Regions from separate parts of the Streptomyces sp. NBC_00461 genome, predicted to be linked through region 3. Evidence: riboswitches for the same ligand, from Rfam matches in the RefSeq annotation. Region 3 holds a riboswitch; each other region holds the start of a gene.
The links. A riboswitch is a leader RNA that binds a small molecule or an ion and turns the genes downstream of it on or off. The one in region 3 is predicted to bind cyclic di-AMP.
Positions count from the first base shown of each region.

Region 1: another riboswitch for cyclic di-AMP. It lies ahead of OG870_RS19130 (transglycosylase family protein); the one in region 3 lies ahead of OG870_RS33835 (M23 family metallopeptidase).
Region 2: another riboswitch for cyclic di-AMP. It lies ahead of OG870_RS21995 (M23 family metallopeptidase); the one in region 3 lies ahead of OG870_RS33835 (M23 family metallopeptidase).

Region 1 is NZ_CP107902.1:4,088,319-4,093,483, reverse strand. Features, by position in the region: gene OG870_RS19140 (cytochrome P450 family protein) at 1-177, opposite strand, end outside; gene OG870_RS19135 (LysM peptidoglycan-binding domain-containing protein) at 383-1,357, shown strand; cyclic di-AMP (ydaO/yuaA leader) riboswitch at 1,553-1,738, shown strand; gene OG870_RS19130 (transglycosylase family protein) at 1,742-2,425, shown strand; gene eno (phosphopyruvate hydratase) at 2,710-3,996, shown strand; gene OG870_RS19120 (FtsB family cell division protein) at 4,109-4,585, shown strand; gene OG870_RS19115 (DUF501 domain-containing protein) at 4,610-5,140, shown strand.
Region 2 is NZ_CP107902.1:4,706,328-4,711,492, forward strand. Features, by position in the region: gene OG870_RS21990 (aldo/keto reductase) at 1-884, opposite strand, end outside; gene OG870_RS21995 (M23 family metallopeptidase) at 1,092-2,117, opposite strand; cyclic di-AMP (ydaO/yuaA leader) riboswitch at 2,128-2,285, opposite strand; tRNA gene OG870_RS22000 (tRNA-Met) at 2,654-2,727, opposite strand; gene OG870_RS22005 (dihydrofolate reductase family protein) at 2,815-3,948, opposite strand; gene OG870_RS22010 (MarR family winged helix-turn-helix transcriptional regulator) at 4,074-4,589, shown strand; gene OG870_RS22015 (GTP cyclohydrolase II) at 4,756-5,165, shown strand, end outside.
Region 3 is NZ_CP107902.1:7,257,390-7,262,554, forward strand. Features, by position in the region: gene OG870_RS33825 (M16 family metallopeptidase) at 1-407, shown strand, start outside; gene OG870_RS33830 (M16 family metallopeptidase) at 404-1,792, shown strand; cyclic di-AMP (ydaO/yuaA leader) riboswitch at 1,994-2,156, shown strand; gene OG870_RS33835 (M23 family metallopeptidase) at 2,169-2,933, shown strand; gene OG870_RS33840 (GntR family transcriptional regulator) at 3,123-3,818, shown strand; gene OG870_RS33845 (HPr family phosphocarrier protein) at 3,958-4,239, opposite strand; gene OG870_RS33850 (bifunctional acetate--CoA ligase family protein/GNAT family N-acetyltransferase) at 4,449-5,165, shown strand, end outside.

The DNA of each region.
Region 1 (5,165 bases), 3.2 Mb from region 3:
CCCGTCCGCGAGCGCCTGACGCGCGTCGGCATAGCGGGTCACCAGCCACGCCTCGACCCCGCTGGGAAGCTTCGTCCAGTGGACGGGGGAGTGCTCGCGCAGCCATGCGTAGGCCGGGTAGGGGTCACCGGCGAATTCCCAGGTGAAGAGTTCGGGGGCGGTGTTGGGGACGTTCACAGGACGACCGTATCGGGAGCCGCTGGTGAACGTCCCGCCGCGGCGGACCGGTCAAAGATGACACGCGTTCAACTCCGTGATCTTCACGTGATCTACGCGGCATTAACTTGTGACAAGTGATCGACTGCCGATACGTTCACCCACCAGCGCGGTGCCGAGCACCATGCGCCGCGCCGATCACTGCTGTCTCGCGAAAGGCCCCCGCATGCTCTCCGGGAACGGTCGACACCGTCGCCCCCGTCAGGCTCCGGCACTCCTCGTCGCGGCCGGGGTGACCGGCTCCGCCATCGCCATCCCCCTCCTCGGGGCAGCCTCCGCGCACGCGGCCGACGGCACCACCTGGGACAAGGTGGCGAAGTGCGAGACCGGCGGCGCCTGGAGCGAGAACAGCGGCAACGGGTTCTACGGCGGACTCAAGCTGACCCAGAAGAACTGGGAGAAGTACGGCGGCCTCGACTACGCCCCCAGCGCCGACCTGGCCAGCCGCAGCCAGCAGATAGCCGTCGCCGAGAAGCTCCTGGACGACCAGGGCGTCGGCGCCTTCCACCTCTGCGGACTGACCTCGGGCCTGAACAAGGACTCGGACTCGGCCGACGTCGACACGGGCATTCTGGACGACGGTTCGGGTTCGTCCGATTCCTCTGACTCCTCCGACTCCACCGGTTTGTCCAACTCCTCCGGTAATGGATCCAGTGGGTCCAGTGATTCCTCTTCGTCGGATTCATCCTCCGGTGCGTCGTCCAGCACTTCCCCTTCCGCCTCCGGGGACGCGAAGGACAACTCCACCGAATCCGGCACATCGGCCTCACCCTCCACCTCCCCGTCCGAGACGGCCTCGCGTGACGCACAGCGTCGCGACGGTTCGTCCGCAGATCGGGCAAAGGGTGACGACTCGGGCAATATCCAGGAGGAAGTGGGTTCTTGGAGCCTCGTCGACACCGGCTCGATCGGCACCGGCCGCCATCGCGGCGCCAGCGCCGAGGGGGCCGAAGGGGTCAAGACGGACAGTCGCACGGACGACACGTATACGGTCCACGCCGGCGACACCCTCGCCTCCATCGCCGACTCCCTTGACCTGGACGGCGGGTGGCACGCGCTCTATGCCGAGAACGAGAAGGCTCTCGGTAGCGACCCGAACCGTATCGTCGCCGGTCAGACCCTGCGACTCCCTGCCGAATAGGGCGAAAAACAACGGGAGTTCGCGTCACCTTTCGCTGTGGAATGTCCGGTTTGGTGAAAGTGTGGGATGAGTCTCAGAAGCCCTGATCGTCTTTGAAATTCCCCGGATCGCGTGTCTACGGTCGTCACCGCTCGTCAACACGAGCCCCGGCTGCCGCAACGCCGAATCCTGCCAGCGGCCGTACGGGAACAGTCGTCGCGTAAAGCGCCGTAGGCAGGAGCGGGGGACCCAAGGTAGGCGCCGGGTCCGGCAGTTGAGGCCTCACGGCCTCCGACGCCGGAACCGGCTTGGGGTTAAGCCGCGCACCGGGAGGTGCGTGGCCGGGCAACTCAACCGGCCCGAACCCGACAGCTCACCTCGCAGGCGTCGGTGAGGGGATCCACCATGCTGTTTTCCGGCAAGGGCAAGCACCGTCGTCCGTCCAAGGCCACCCGCGCCGCCGCGATCGCCGGCGTCACCGGTGTCGCCATCGCCGCCCCGCTGATGGCGGCCGGCAGCGCCTCCGCCGCCACCGCCTCCGAGTGGGACGCCGTCGCCCAGTGCGAGTCGGGCGGCAACTGGTCCATCAACACCGGCAACGGCTACTACGGCGGCCTGCAGTTCTCCGCGTCCACCTGGGCCGCGTACGGCGGCACCGCCTACGCCGCGCAGGCCAACCAGGCCTCCAAGTCGGCGCAGATAGCCGTCGCCGAGAAGGTTCTCGCCGCTCAGGGCAAGGGCGCCTGGCCGGTCTGCGGCACGGGCCTGTCCAGCGCCGCCTACAACGGCGCCGGTGCCTCCAGCAGCAACAGCACCGCCAACCGCTCGGCCGACTCGCAGGCCGCCTCCCGCTCCTCCGAGCGCCCGGCCGCGAAGACCGAGAAGAGCCAGAAGACCGTCACCACCCCGACCGGCAAGAAGGTCAAGAAGGGCGACGGCGAGTACAAGGTCGTCAAGGGCGACACCCTCAGCTCGATCGCCGAGAAGCACGGCGTCAAGGGCGGCTGGCAGAAGCTGTTCAAGCTGAACAAGGACATCGTCTCCGACGCCAACCTCATCTACCCGGGCCAGCAGCTGCACCTGAAGTGACGGCCCGCCGGTAGCTGAACCACAGCGCCCGCCCATCCGTGTCCTCCACCATGGAGGACACGTGAGGCCCCCGTCCCCACGGGCTCCCCGCTCCGGTGCGTGTTCCCCCGTACGCACCGGGGCGGGGTTCTTTTTGCGTCCACGCTTTGTTCCGTTCGGAAACAATTTACTCTCGGTTCTGCTCAAGGGATGGTCGGCAGCGTGGCCGATCGGCCGGAGGCGGTTAGGCTCGTCTCGCAGAGCCACTGCGCTACTGCGGTAGCCGCGTCACATTCATGAAGGAGATGCTCGTGCCGTCCATCGACGTCGTCGTAGCCCGGGAAATCCTGGACTCCCGAGGCAACCCCACGGTCGAGGTCGAGGTAGGCCTCGACGACGGCAGCACGGGTCGTGCCGCCGTCCCCTCCGGCGCCTCCACGGGCGCCTTCGAGGCCATCGAGCTGCGCGACGGTGACCCCAACCGCTACCTCGGCAAGGGTGTCGAGAAGGCCGTCCTCGCCGTCATCGAGCAGATCGGCCCGGAGCTCGTCGGCTACGACGCCACCGAGCAGCGCCTGATCGACCAGGCCATGTTCGACCTGGACGCCACCGACAACAAGGGCTCCCTCGGCGCCAACGCCATCCTCGGCGTCTCCCTGGCCGTCGCCCACGCCGCCTCCGAGGCCAGCGACCTCCCGCTCTTCCGCTACCTGGGCGGCCCGAACGCGCACCTGCTGCCCGTTCCGATGATGAACATCCTGAACGGCGGCTCGCACGCCGACTCGAACGTGGACATCCAGGAGTTCATGATCGCCCCGATCGGCGCGGAGTCCTTCTCCGAGGCCCTGCGCTGGGGCGCCGAGGTCTACCACACCCTCAAGAAGGTGCTGAAGACCAAGGGCCTGTCCACCGGCCTCGGCGACGAGGGCGGCTTCGCCCCGAACCTGGAGTCCAACCGCGCCGCGCTCGATCTCATCATCGAGGCCATCAAGCAGGCCGGTTACATCCCCGGCGAGCAGATCGCGCTCGCGCTCGACGTCGCCGCGTCCGAGTTCTACAAGGACGGCAAGTACGAGTTCGAGGGCAAGTCCCGCTCGGCCGCCGAGATGACCGAGTACTACGAGGAGCTCGTCTCCGCGTACCCGCTCGTCTCCATCGAGGACCCGCTGTACGAGGACGACTGGGCCGGCTGGAAGGTCATCACCGACCGGATCGGCGAGAAGGTCCAGATCGTCGGCGACGACCTGTTCGTCACCAACCCGGAGCGCCTGGCCCGCGGCATCGAGGAGGGCACCGCCAACGCCCTGCTCGTCAAGGTGAACCAGATCGGCTCGCTGACCGAGACCCTGGACGCCGTCGAGATGGCCCAGCGCAACGGCTTCAAGTGCATGATGTCCCACCGCTCCGGCGAGACCGAGGACGTCACCATCGCCGACCTCGCGGTCGCGGTGAACTGCGGCCAGATCAAGACCGGCGCCCCGGCCCGCTCGGACCGCGTCGCCAAGTACAACCAGCTGCTGCGCATCGAGGAGATCCTCGACGACGCCGCGGAGTACGCGGGCCGCTCGGCCTTCCCGCGCTTCAAGGTCTGACCTTCCGGGCTGACCCTCCGGGGTCAATCCTTAGCCAGTCGTACGTACGTCCCCGTACCGGTCCCGTACCGTGTGCGGGGACGTACGCGCGTGTGAACGGGAGGCGGGGAACATGGCCGTGAAGGACCGGGACCGGTTCTCCACCGCGACCAGGATCAAGCTGCTCGGCGAGCAGACGGCGGCCCGTGTCTACCGCTCCCAGACCAAGCGCCAGGCCCGCCGCTCGCGCCTCACCGGCCGGGCGGCGCTGCTCGCCCTGGTCCTGTGCTCGCTGGTCGTCGCCCTCGCGTATCCCATAAGGCAGTACGTCTCCCAGCGCTCCGACATCGCCGACCTCCGGCGGCAGAAGGCACAGGCCAAGGAGCGGGTCGAGCAGTTGCGCGACCTGAAGGCACGCTGGCAGGACGACGCGTACGCCGAGCAGCAGATCCGGCTGCGGCTGCACTATGTGATGCCGGGCGAGACGGGTTACGTCGTCATCGACCCGAACGCCGCCAAGCAGTCGCGGGCCGAACTCGGCGCCGCCGACCGCCCCTGGTACACGAACGTCTGGGACGGGGTCGACAAGTCAGACGCCTCCGACCAGTAACCGACAGAGGAATTCAGTACAGGCATGGAAACGCCCCCGCCGCCCACCCCGCGCACCGAGCCCACCGACGCGGACGTCGAGGCCTTCAAGCAGCAGCTAGGGCGGCCGCCGCGCGGGCTGCGCGCCATCGCGCACCGCTGCCCCTGCGGTCAGCCGGACGTCGTCGAGACGGCGCCGCGCCTGCCCGACGGCACGCCCTTCCCGACGACGTACTACCTGACGTGCCCGCGCGCCGCCTCGGCGATCGGCACGCTGGAGGCGAACGGCGTCATGAAGGAGATGACGGAGCGGCTGCAGTCCGATCCGGAACTTGCCGCCGCGTATCGCTCCGCGCATGAGGACTACATCCGGCGCCGGGACGAGATCGAGGTGCTGGAGGGGTTCCCGAGCGCCGGTGGCATGCCGGACCGGGTGAAGTGTCTGCACGTGCTGGTGGGGCACTCTCTGGCCGCGGGGCCTGGCGTGAACCCCCTCGGCGACGAGGCACTGGCGATGCTGCCGGAGTGGTGGCTCAAGGGGCCGTGTGTTGTGCCGCCGGGTGCAGCCGAGGAGTGACCGGTGGTGCCATCGCGTCCCCGGG
Region 2 (5,165 bases), 2.6 Mb from region 3:
ACCCCCAGCAGGGCCGGCAGCTGCTCCACCGTCCGCGCGGACGCGATCGGCGCGATGACCGTCGGCCGGGCCGCGAGCCAGGCCAGGGCGACCGTCGCCACCGGGGCCCCGTGAGCGTCGGCGATCTCGTCGAGGGCCGCCAGGACCCTGCGGCCGCGTTCCGTGTCCAGGTGCTTGCCGGCGCCCGCGCGGGCGCTCTCGACCGTCGTACCGGGCCGGTACTTGCCGGTGAGGAAGCCCGAGGCAAGGGCGAAGTACGGGACGGCGGCCAGGCCGTACCGCGCGGCGACGTCCTGGAGCTCGCCCTCGTACGTGTCGCGCGAGACCAGGTTGTAGTGGGGCTGGACGGCCACGTACTTGGCCAGGCCCTCGCGGTCGGAGAATTCCAGGGACGCACGGAGCCGCTCGGGAGTGATGTTGGACGCGGCGATGTGCCGCACCTTGCCCGCCTTCACCAGTTCGTCGAGCGCGCCGATGATCTCCTCGACCGGCACCTCCGGCTTGTCGAAGTGCGTGTAGTACAGATCGATGTGGTCGGTGCCGAGGCGGCTCAGGGAGGCGTCCGCGGCGGCCTTGATGTTGGCGGCCGTCAGGCCCGGGAACTCGGGGTGCTGGCTGACCTTGGTCGCGATGACGATGTCGTCGCGGTTACCGCGCGCCCTGACCCACTTGCCGATGATCGTCTCGGACTCGCCGCCCTTGTTGCCGTCGACCCACGCCGAATAGGAGTCGGCGGTGTCGACGAAGTTGCCGCCCGCGGCCGCGTAGGCGTCGAGCACGGCGAAGGACGTGGCCTCGTCGGCGGTCCAGCCGAAGACGTTGCCGCCGAGGGAGAGGGGAAAGACCTCCAGGCCGGAGGAGCCGAGCTTGCGAAGAGAAGTCATGTAGTACGTCAACACCGGCCTCGGAGGGCGATCTTCCGCTACGGCCGCAAAATCCCCGTAAACAAGCGGAGTCAGCGATTCCGACGGCTGGGCAGCGGAAACCGGCGGTCCTGACGTCGGGGGGATGCCGTCAGGACCGCCGGGATCAGAAACAACAGGAAGAACAAAGAGAACAGAGAGAACAGGAAGAACGGGGACAAGCAGAGGTCAGGGGTTGAGGCCCTTGCTGCGCAGCCACGTCATCGGGTCGATGCCGGTGGCCTGCCCGTCCGGGTGGACCTCAAGATGCAGGTGCGGACCGGTCACGTTGCCGGTGGCGCCGACACGCCCGATCACATCGCCCGTGCCGACCTTCTGGCCCACGCTCACGCTGATCGACGACTGGTGGCAGAACCAGAGTTCCGTACCGTCGTCGAGCGTGATGATCGTGCGGTAGCCGTACGATCCCGCCCAGCCGGCCTCCGTGACGGTGCCGCCGTGGACGGCCTTGATGAGCGTGCCCGTGGGGGCGGCGAAGTCGAGACCCGTGTGGTAGCCGGAGGACCACATGGAGCCGGCCTGTCCGAACGTGCCGGTGATCGTGTACGACACGACCGGCAGCTTGAACTGCTTGGCCAGTTCGGCGAGTCTGGCGGCCTCGGCCTTCTTCTTGGCCTCCGCCTCGGCCTTCTCCTTCGCGGCCTGCGCCTTGACCGCGGCCGCCTTCTCCGCCTGGGCGGCGGCGTCGTCGACCTGCTTGGCGAAGACGGCCTCGGTGGCCGACTGGGCCTTGCCTTCGACCTGGACCTGCTGGCTCTCGGCCTGGGCCATGATGCGGTTGCGCAGCGCCTCACCGGCGTCCGCGGCGCCCTGCGCGGTGTCGTCGGAGCTGACGCCGACGGTGCTGAGGGCGGTGGCGGAGCCCTTGGCAGCGTGCGAGGAGCCTCCGAACACGCCGCCCACGGAGGGCAGATCGGGCATGGAGATGGACACCGGGGGCTTGCCGGTGTTGGCGCTGGCCATGCCGCCCGCGCCTACGGCGGCTATGACACCGACGCCGAGAACCGTGGAGCTGCGGGCGAGTCCCCCGCCGCGCTGCTTGGAGACACGGTGCCGGCCGCGTATCGGGCGGAGGGAGTCCTCGGTGGGGTTCCACTCCTCCCACGGGCCCTCGTCGGTGCGGGGGCCGGCGAAGCCGAATGGCTCGGTGCTCGGCACGAACGGCGCTGCCGGGGCAGGCGGGTTGGACGCCACGTGGGCGCGCTCCTTCCTTCCTTCTCGCCTACCGGGTTAGCTGACGGGTTCGGAGCAGGAAGGTCTCCTACGCGCGTATACCTGCCGTAGGTTCACGGCGGCTTCAGCGCGATTCACCCCAGGGTGGTGGTTCCCCGGTTCCCTTGCGGGATTCGGCGCGTGCGCACGGAGCCGTCTCTTGTGACGGCTGGGACGACCGCGCTGCGTTATCGAACGTTAATAGACCCGGGGTGCCGTTTCCAAGCTGTTCGGCTTGATCATTAATGCTTCTTGCCCTGGACGTAGGGCCCATGAGTGGCCAAAAACGGGCGAGTTGACCAAGCCTCAGGATCCACACAGGTATTGACGGTATGTCAGTTGTTATGCGGAGGGCGGTCGCTCGATCACACCCGGTCACATCACGACAGCAGAGGCAGGAGAGACAAGGGGAGGCGCGGAGAGGTGCGGAGAGGTACAGGGAGGTACGGGGAGACAAAGGAAGCGGGAAAACACTCAGGGCCGGAATCCAGTACTGGATTCCGGCCCTGAGCCTTGAGTAGCGGGGACAGGATTTGAACCTGCGACCTCTGGGTTATGAGCCCAGCGAGCTACCGAGCTGCTCCACCCCGCGTCGTTGTGTAACCAGCATACGCCATCCGTGGGGTGCTCAGAACCAAGGTCACGACCGCCGGTCACGACCGCGGGGCACAACCCCGGGTCACGGCCCCGACAGATGCCTGTTCGGCGCCTTGGCCTGCTCCTCGTACTCCGGCAGTACGACGACCTCGACGCCCCGCGACGCCAGCAGCCCGCTCCCGTCCGCCTCCGTGACGAACGTGTCCGGCTCCCGCCACGCCGTGACCACCCGACGTACTCCCGCGTCGAGGATCAGTCGCGCGCACGGCCTGGGCCGGGAGGCGCGGTGGGCGCAGGGCTCCAGGCTGCTGTACACCGTCGCCGCCGCGAGTCTCGGATCGGCCGGGTCGAGCTTGGCCAGGGCCGCCTCCTCGGCGTGCACGACCGGGTCGCCGGCCTCGCGCGAGTGACCGCGGGCCAGCTCCGTGCCGTCGGCGGCGACGATCACCGCGCCCACGCTGAAGGCCGTGCGGGAGGGCGGGCACTGCGCCGCCAGCTCGCAGGCGAGGGCCAGCCAGTGGCGGTCGGCGGCGGCCGGGAGCGGGCCGGTGCCGGGGGCCGTGGGCTCGTAGCGCATGAGGACGACGTCCTCGATCCGCCGGGTCTCCGTCAGGCGCAGGCGGCCACCCTGGTAGGCGCCGGGGCCGAAGAGGCGGGGCGCGTCCGGGTCGCCCACGAAGAGGGGGGCGAGGACGAGCTGGAGTTCGTCGGCGAGGCCCTGCTGCAGGAGCTGGGTGTGGATCGTGCCGCCGCCCTCGACCATCAGGCGCCGTACGCCGCGCGCATCGTGCAGATGCTCCAGGAGCCGCCGCCAGTCGAGGTCGGGGCCGAGCGGGGCGACGTCGGCGGCGAGGCCGAGTGAGCGGGCCCGCCCGGCGCCCTTGTCGGTCGTGAAGACGAGCTTCTCGCCGCCCGTGTGCCAGAACTTGGCGTCCGGGTCCAGGTCGCCGGAACCGCTGACGGTGACCTTGAGGGGGTACTCCGGCTTCCCCGCCGCGACCCGGGCGGCCCGGCGCTCGGGCGAGTTGACCAGCAGCCGCGGGTTGTCGGCGCGGATCGTGCCGGCGCCGACGAGGATCGAGTCGACGGACGCCCGCACCTCGTCCACGCGGTCGAAGTCGGCCGGGGAGGAGAGCAGGAGGCGTTCGGGGCCGGTGTCGTCGAGGTAGCCGTCGAGGGAGACGGCGGCGGACAGCAGGACGTAGGGGTACGGCATCGGACGCGCTCACTCTCGGCGGCGGGCGGGGCGGGCTCGGACGGTCGGGGGCGGGCTCGGCCATGCGGACCGGGCTCGGACGGGCGGGGCTTGGTTCAAGTTTGAAACAAACCTACACTGGGGGCATGACGACTCGCTGGCTCACCTCCAAGGAGCAGCGCGCCTGGCGCGCGTACATCGCCGCTGCGCACCTCCTGGAGGACGCGATCGACCGGCAGCTCCAGCAGGACGCCGGCATGCCGCACCTGTACTACTCCATCCTGGCCAATCTCTCCGAGGTACCCGAGCGGCGGCTGCGGATGACCGATCTCGCCGAGCGGACGAAGATCACCCGAAGTCGGCTGACGTACGCCGTGTCCCGGCTGGAGAAGGACGGTCTGGTCCGGCGCGAGAACTGCAAGTGGGACAAGCGGGGGAGCATCGCCGCGCTCACCGACGAGGGCATGGCGGTACTGGAACGGACGGCGCCCGGCCACGTCGAGACCGTGCGCGCCTCGCTCTTCGAGCACCTCACCGAGGAGCAGGTGGAACAGGTGGAGGAGATCTTCTCGGGGATCGCGCGGGCTCTCGACGAGGGGGGCAGCCGGCCCACACCCGACGAGGTGCCGTGGCGGCGGCGGTCGTCGCCGCCCTGTTCGTGAGGCAGTCCCCGCAAACGGGTTGCTTCAAATTTAAATCATGGGGTAGTGTCCGGGACCGTAGAACTGCTTCAAATCTGAAGCAGGACTGCCGAAGCAGGACTGACAACGCAGGACTGACCAAGCAGGACTGCTCAGGCAGACGCCCACCGGACCCGGGAGAACCCGCATGCCCGACTTCCCCGCCGCCACCCCGCGCTCCCGCGTCCGGGTACCGCTGCACTTCCAGGACGGCTACAGCGTCGACGCCGAACTGGTCACCTTCCACGGCCTGACCGACGGACAGGAACACGTGGCCGTCGTCCTGGGCGACCCGGGCCCCGTCCCGCTGGTCCGGCTGCACTCCGAGTGCCTCACCGGCGACGTCTTCGGCTCGGCCCGCTGCGACTGCGGCCCGCAGCTGCGCGAGGCGGTCGAGCGGATCGCGGCCCGCGGCGGCGTGCTGCTCTACCTGCGCCAGGAGGGGCGCGGCATCGGCCTCTACAACAAGCTGGACGCGTACGCGCTGCAGGACCAGGGCCTGGACACGTACGAGGCGAACGCGGCCCTCGGCCTGCCCGAGGACGACCGCGACTACAC
Region 3 (5,165 bases):
CCGGTGACTACGAGGTGCCGGTCATCGAGACCGCGATCGACGAGGAGCTCGCCCGGTTCGCCGAGGAGGGCCCCACCGCCGAGGAAATGGAGCGCGCGCAGGCCCAGTTGGAGCGCGAGTGGCTCGACCGGCTCGGCACGGTCGCGGGCCGCGCCGACGAACTGTGCCGTTACGCCGTCCTGTTCGGCGACCCGCAGCTCGCCCTCACCGCCGTCCAGCGCGTCCTGGAAGTGACACCCCAGGAGGTCCAGGAGGTCGCCAAGGCCCGCCTGCGGCCCGACAACCGCGCGGTGCTCGTCTACGAGCCCGTCGCGGGAGAGACCGCCGAGGACGCCGATCCCCCGCAGGACCCCGAGGCCGAAGCCACGATCGAGGCCGGCGACGACACCACGGAGGCGGCCAAGTGACCGAGCTCACCACGATGGAGTTCCACCCGCAGCCCCAGGCCGGCGAGGCAAGGCCCTGGGCCTTCCCCGCCCCGGAGCGCGGCGCGCTCGGCAACGGCCTGACCGTCCTGCGCTGCCACCGCCCCGGCCAGCAGGTCGTCGCCGTAGAGGTGCTCCTGGCCGCGCCCCTGGAGGCCGAGCCGGCCGGTTTCGAAGGCGTCGCCACGATCATGGCGCGGGCCTTCTCCGAGGGCACCGACAAGCACTCCGCCGAGGACTTCGCCGCCGAACTGGAGCGCTGCGGCGCCACCCTCGACGCGCACGCCGACCACCCGGGTCTGCGCCTGAGCCTCGAAGTGCCGGCCTCCCGCCTCGCCAAGGCGCTCGGTCTGCTCGCCGACGCCCTCAGGGCACCCGCCTTCGCCGACAGCGAGATCGAGCGGCTGGTCCGCAACCGCCTGGACGAGATCCCGCACGAGCTGGCCAACCCCTCCCGCCGAGCCGCCAAGGAGCTCTCCAAGGAGCTGTTCCCGGCGACCTCGCGCATGTCGCGCCCGCGCCAGGGCACCGAGGAGACCGTCGAGAAGATCGACTCGGCGGCCGTACGCGCCTTCTACGACCGGCACGTCAGGCCCGCCACGGCCACCGCCGTCGTCGTCGGCGACCTCACCGGCATCGACCTGGACGCGCTGCTCGGCGAGACCCTGGGCGCCTGGACGGGCTCCGGGGGCGAGTCCCGTCCGGTACCGCCGATCACCGCCGACGACACCGGGCGCGTGATCATCGTGGACCGTCCCGGCTCGGTCCAGACGCAGCTGCTCATCGGACGCGTCGGCCGCGACCGGCACGACCGTGTGTGGCCCGCGCAGGTGCTCGGTACGTACTGCCTGGGCGGCACCCTCACCTCCCGTCTGGACCGCGTCCTGCGCGAGGAGAAGGGCTACACCTACGGTGTGCGCGCGTTCGGCCAGGTCCTCAGGTCCGCCCCGGACGGCTCCGGCGCCGCGATGCTCGCGATCAGCGGCTCCGTCGACACCCCGAACACCGGCCCGGCGCTCGACGACCTTTGGAAGGTGCTGCGCACGCTCGCCGAGGGCGGCCTCACCGACGCCGAGCGCGATGTCGCCGTACAGAACCTCGTCGGGGTGGCGCCGCTGAAGTACGAGACCGCGGCGGCCGTGGCGAGCACGCTGGCCGACCAGGTCGAGCAGCACCTGCCGGACGACTACCAGGCGACGCTGTACCAGCAGCTCGCCGCCACCGGCACCGTGGAGGCCACCGCGGCGGCCGTCAGCGCCTTCCCCGTGGACCGTCTGGTGACCGTCCTCGTCGGTGACGCGGCCGAGATCAAGGAGCCCGTCGAGGCCCTGGGGATCGGCGAAGTCACCGTCGTGGCAGCCGAGTAGAGGACCGGTCGGCGCCACGCGCGTGGGGGCCCTGGTGACTGATGAGTCACCAGGGCCCCCTAATGTCCGAATTGGGGGAGAGGTTGCCTGTCTGACCTGTGGCATGCACTACAAAACGCGTGATCCGTTTGGGAATTGAAAGTCGCCCCGCTTAGCGTCATCCGGTCTGTCCGTCAGGCACAGCGCCGCATCCGCGGCACCGGACAGTCATCGCCGAGTCCCCCTATGGCGCGAGCCAGGGGAGCCGGGGACCCACCGCAGTCCCTGGGGTGAATCGGACGCCCGCGCCCAGCGAGGGGGTCCGTAGGAGACCTTCCTGCTCCGAACCCGTCAGCTAACCCGGTAGGCGAGAGGGAAGGAAAGGAACAGCCACCACATGGCGTTCACGCGCGCCACCGGGAAGCACCGTCGTCCCACGCGGATGCACCGCACCACCACCCGCGCCGCAGGGGTCGCGGCTCTCGCCGCCACCGGCGTCGTCGGCGCCCAGGCCGCTCCGGCCCTCGCCGCCGAGAGCTCCGTCGAGCAGACCGGCCTCAACCCTGTCATCACCATCGGCGACACGATCGCCGACAAGATCGACGCCCAGGCCGACGCCCAGAAGCAGGCCGCCGAGGAGGCCGCCCGCAAGAAGGCGGCCCTGGAGGCGGCGCGCAAGAAGGCCGCCGCGAAGGCCGAGGCGGAGCGCGAGGCCAAGGAGCGCGCCGCGCGCGAGGCAGAGCGCAAGCGCCTCAACACCTTCGTCGCGCCGATCTCGAACTCGTACGTCTCGACGGGCTACAAGACCGGCGGCTCCCTGTGGTCCTCCGGCAGCCACACGGGCATCGACTTCCACGCCGCGAGCGGCACGACCGTCCACGCGGTCGGCGCCGGCACCGTCGTCGAGACCGGCTGGGGCGGCGCCTACGGCAACCAGATAGTGATCAGGATGCACGACGGCATGTACACCCAGTACGGCCACCTGTCGTCCATCGGTGTCTCGGTGGGCCAGACGGTCACCCCGGGGCAGCAGATAGGCGTCTCCGGCGCGACCGGCAACACCACCGGACCGCACCTGCACTTCGAGGCCCGTACGACCGCCGAGTACGGCTCGGACATCGACCCCGTCGCCTACCTGCGCTCGCACGGCGTGAACGTCTGACGACGGATCGCAGGACAACGGCGAAACCCCGGCTCCACCAGCCGGGGTTTCGCCGTTTTCCGTAGCCCTGCTGTCCAAAAAATATCCATGGATTCCGGCCTCCCGTCGGAAATTCCGGCTCTGTGCAATAGAGTCACGGAACACACGTCAATCATCGACGTTTCACGGGGATTAAGTCGGAGGTCGGTCATGCGTATTCCGGCGCACTCGGTGTGCACGGCGATCCGGGACGACATCGTCGCCGGTGTCCACGAGCGTGGCGGCCGCCTCACCGAGGAAGTTCTGGCCCGCCGCTACGGCGTCTCGCGCGTTCCCGTCCGCGAGGCCCTGCGCACGCTGGAGGCCGAGGGCTTCGTGGTGACCCGACGGCACGCGGGCGCCTGCGTGGCGGAACCGACCGAGCAGGAGGCCGCCGACCTGCTGGAGATGCGCATGCTCCTGGAGCCGCTCGGTGCCTCACGGGCCGCCCAGCGGCGCACCGAGGCCCATCTCAAGGTCCTGCGCGGCCTGGTGAGACTGGGCCAGGAGCGGGCCAGGAGGGGCAACAGCGAGGATCTGCGCTCCCTGGGGAACTGGTTCCACGAGACGCTCGCCCAGGCCTCCGGCAGCCCCGCGCTGACTTCGATGCTGACCCAGCTGCGCCACAAGATCGCCTGGATGTACGCCGTGGAGGCGCCCGCCGACCCCGTGGAGTCCTGGGCGGAGCACGGCGCGATCGTCGACGCCGTGGCCCGCGGCGACAGCGAGCGCGCGCGGGCGGTCACGACGCTGCACACCGAGCGTTCCAGCGGGGTGCACCGGCTGCGATTCGCCCCCGGTGCCGATCGCGCCGACCGTGTGAGGAACTCGCAACATGCCGTAAACATGTCGAGCCTGCGTCATTAACACGGGCGCCGTATACAAAGACAAGAGAATTCGCGGGGGTTTATCGATGCTGCCCGCGATCGAGAATTCCACGGTCTCGGAACAAGAAATGCGAAGGGCTCGCCCGGTAATTCGGACGAGCCCTTCTGCGGTGCCGTGATCAGACGGTCTCGGGGAGCTCCTCGAGACCTTCGGAGACCAGCTTGGCCAGACGGTCGAGTGCGGCGTCCGCACCCTCGGCGTCGGAGGCGAGGACGATCTCCTCGCCACCCTGGGCGCCCAGGCCCAGGACGGCCAGCATGGAGGCCGCGTTGACGGGGTTGCCGTCGGCCTTGGCGATCGTCACGGGGATACCTGCGGCCGTGGTGGCCCGGACGAAGATGGATGCGGGGCGGGCGTGGAGGCCCTCGGCCCAGCCGACGTTGACGCGGCGCTCAGCCATGTGATGCTGCCCTTCAGAGTCTCAGGGTTGTCTAGACCAGTTTCCCACAACGTGAAGCATGTCCGGAGCGGTCCTTCGTCCCGTCCGGGGCGGGTCGTCGGACCGCGGCCTCGGCCCGACTTGCGTCCTTGTTCAGTTCTCCGCGGACTGCCGTGTTCTCCACAGACTGCCTCGCGCCGTTGTCGGACGCGAGCCGTACTCTGGGGCCCATGCAGACCTCGCCGGACCGGCACGAGTACCCCGCGCACTGGGAGGCCGACGTGGTGCTGCGCGACGGCGGCACCGCGCGCATCCGCCCCATCACCGTTGATGACGCCGAGCGCCTGGTCAGCTTCTACGAGCAGGTGTCGGACGAGTCGAAGTACTACCGCTTCTTCGCGCCCTACCCTCGCCTGTCCGCCAAGGACGTCCACCGCTTCACGCACCACGACTTTGTGGACCGGGTGGGACTCGCGGCCACGGTCGGCGGCGAGTTCATCGCCACCGTACGCTACGACCGCATCGGCGCCGATGGCATGCCCGCGTCGGTGCCGGCCGACGAGGCCGAGGTGGCCTTCCTCGTCCAGGACGCCCACCAGGGGCGCGGTGTCGCGTCCGCCCTCCTGGAGCACATCGCCGCCGTCGCCCGCGAGCGCGCCATCCGCCGCTTCGCCGCCGAGGTGCTGCCCGCCAACGTCAAGATGATCAAGGTGTTCACGGACGCGGGCTACACCCAGAAGCGCAGCTTCGAGGACGGCGTCGTACGCCTGGAGTTCGACCTCGAACCCACCGACCGCTCCCTCGCGGTACAGCGCGCCCGGGAGCAGCGCGCCGAGGCGCGGTCCGTACGGCGGCTGCTCGTGCCGGGCTCGGTCGCCGTCGTCGGCACCGGGCGCACGCCGGGAGGCGTGGGCCGCGGCATCCTCGACAACATCCGCGACGCCGGC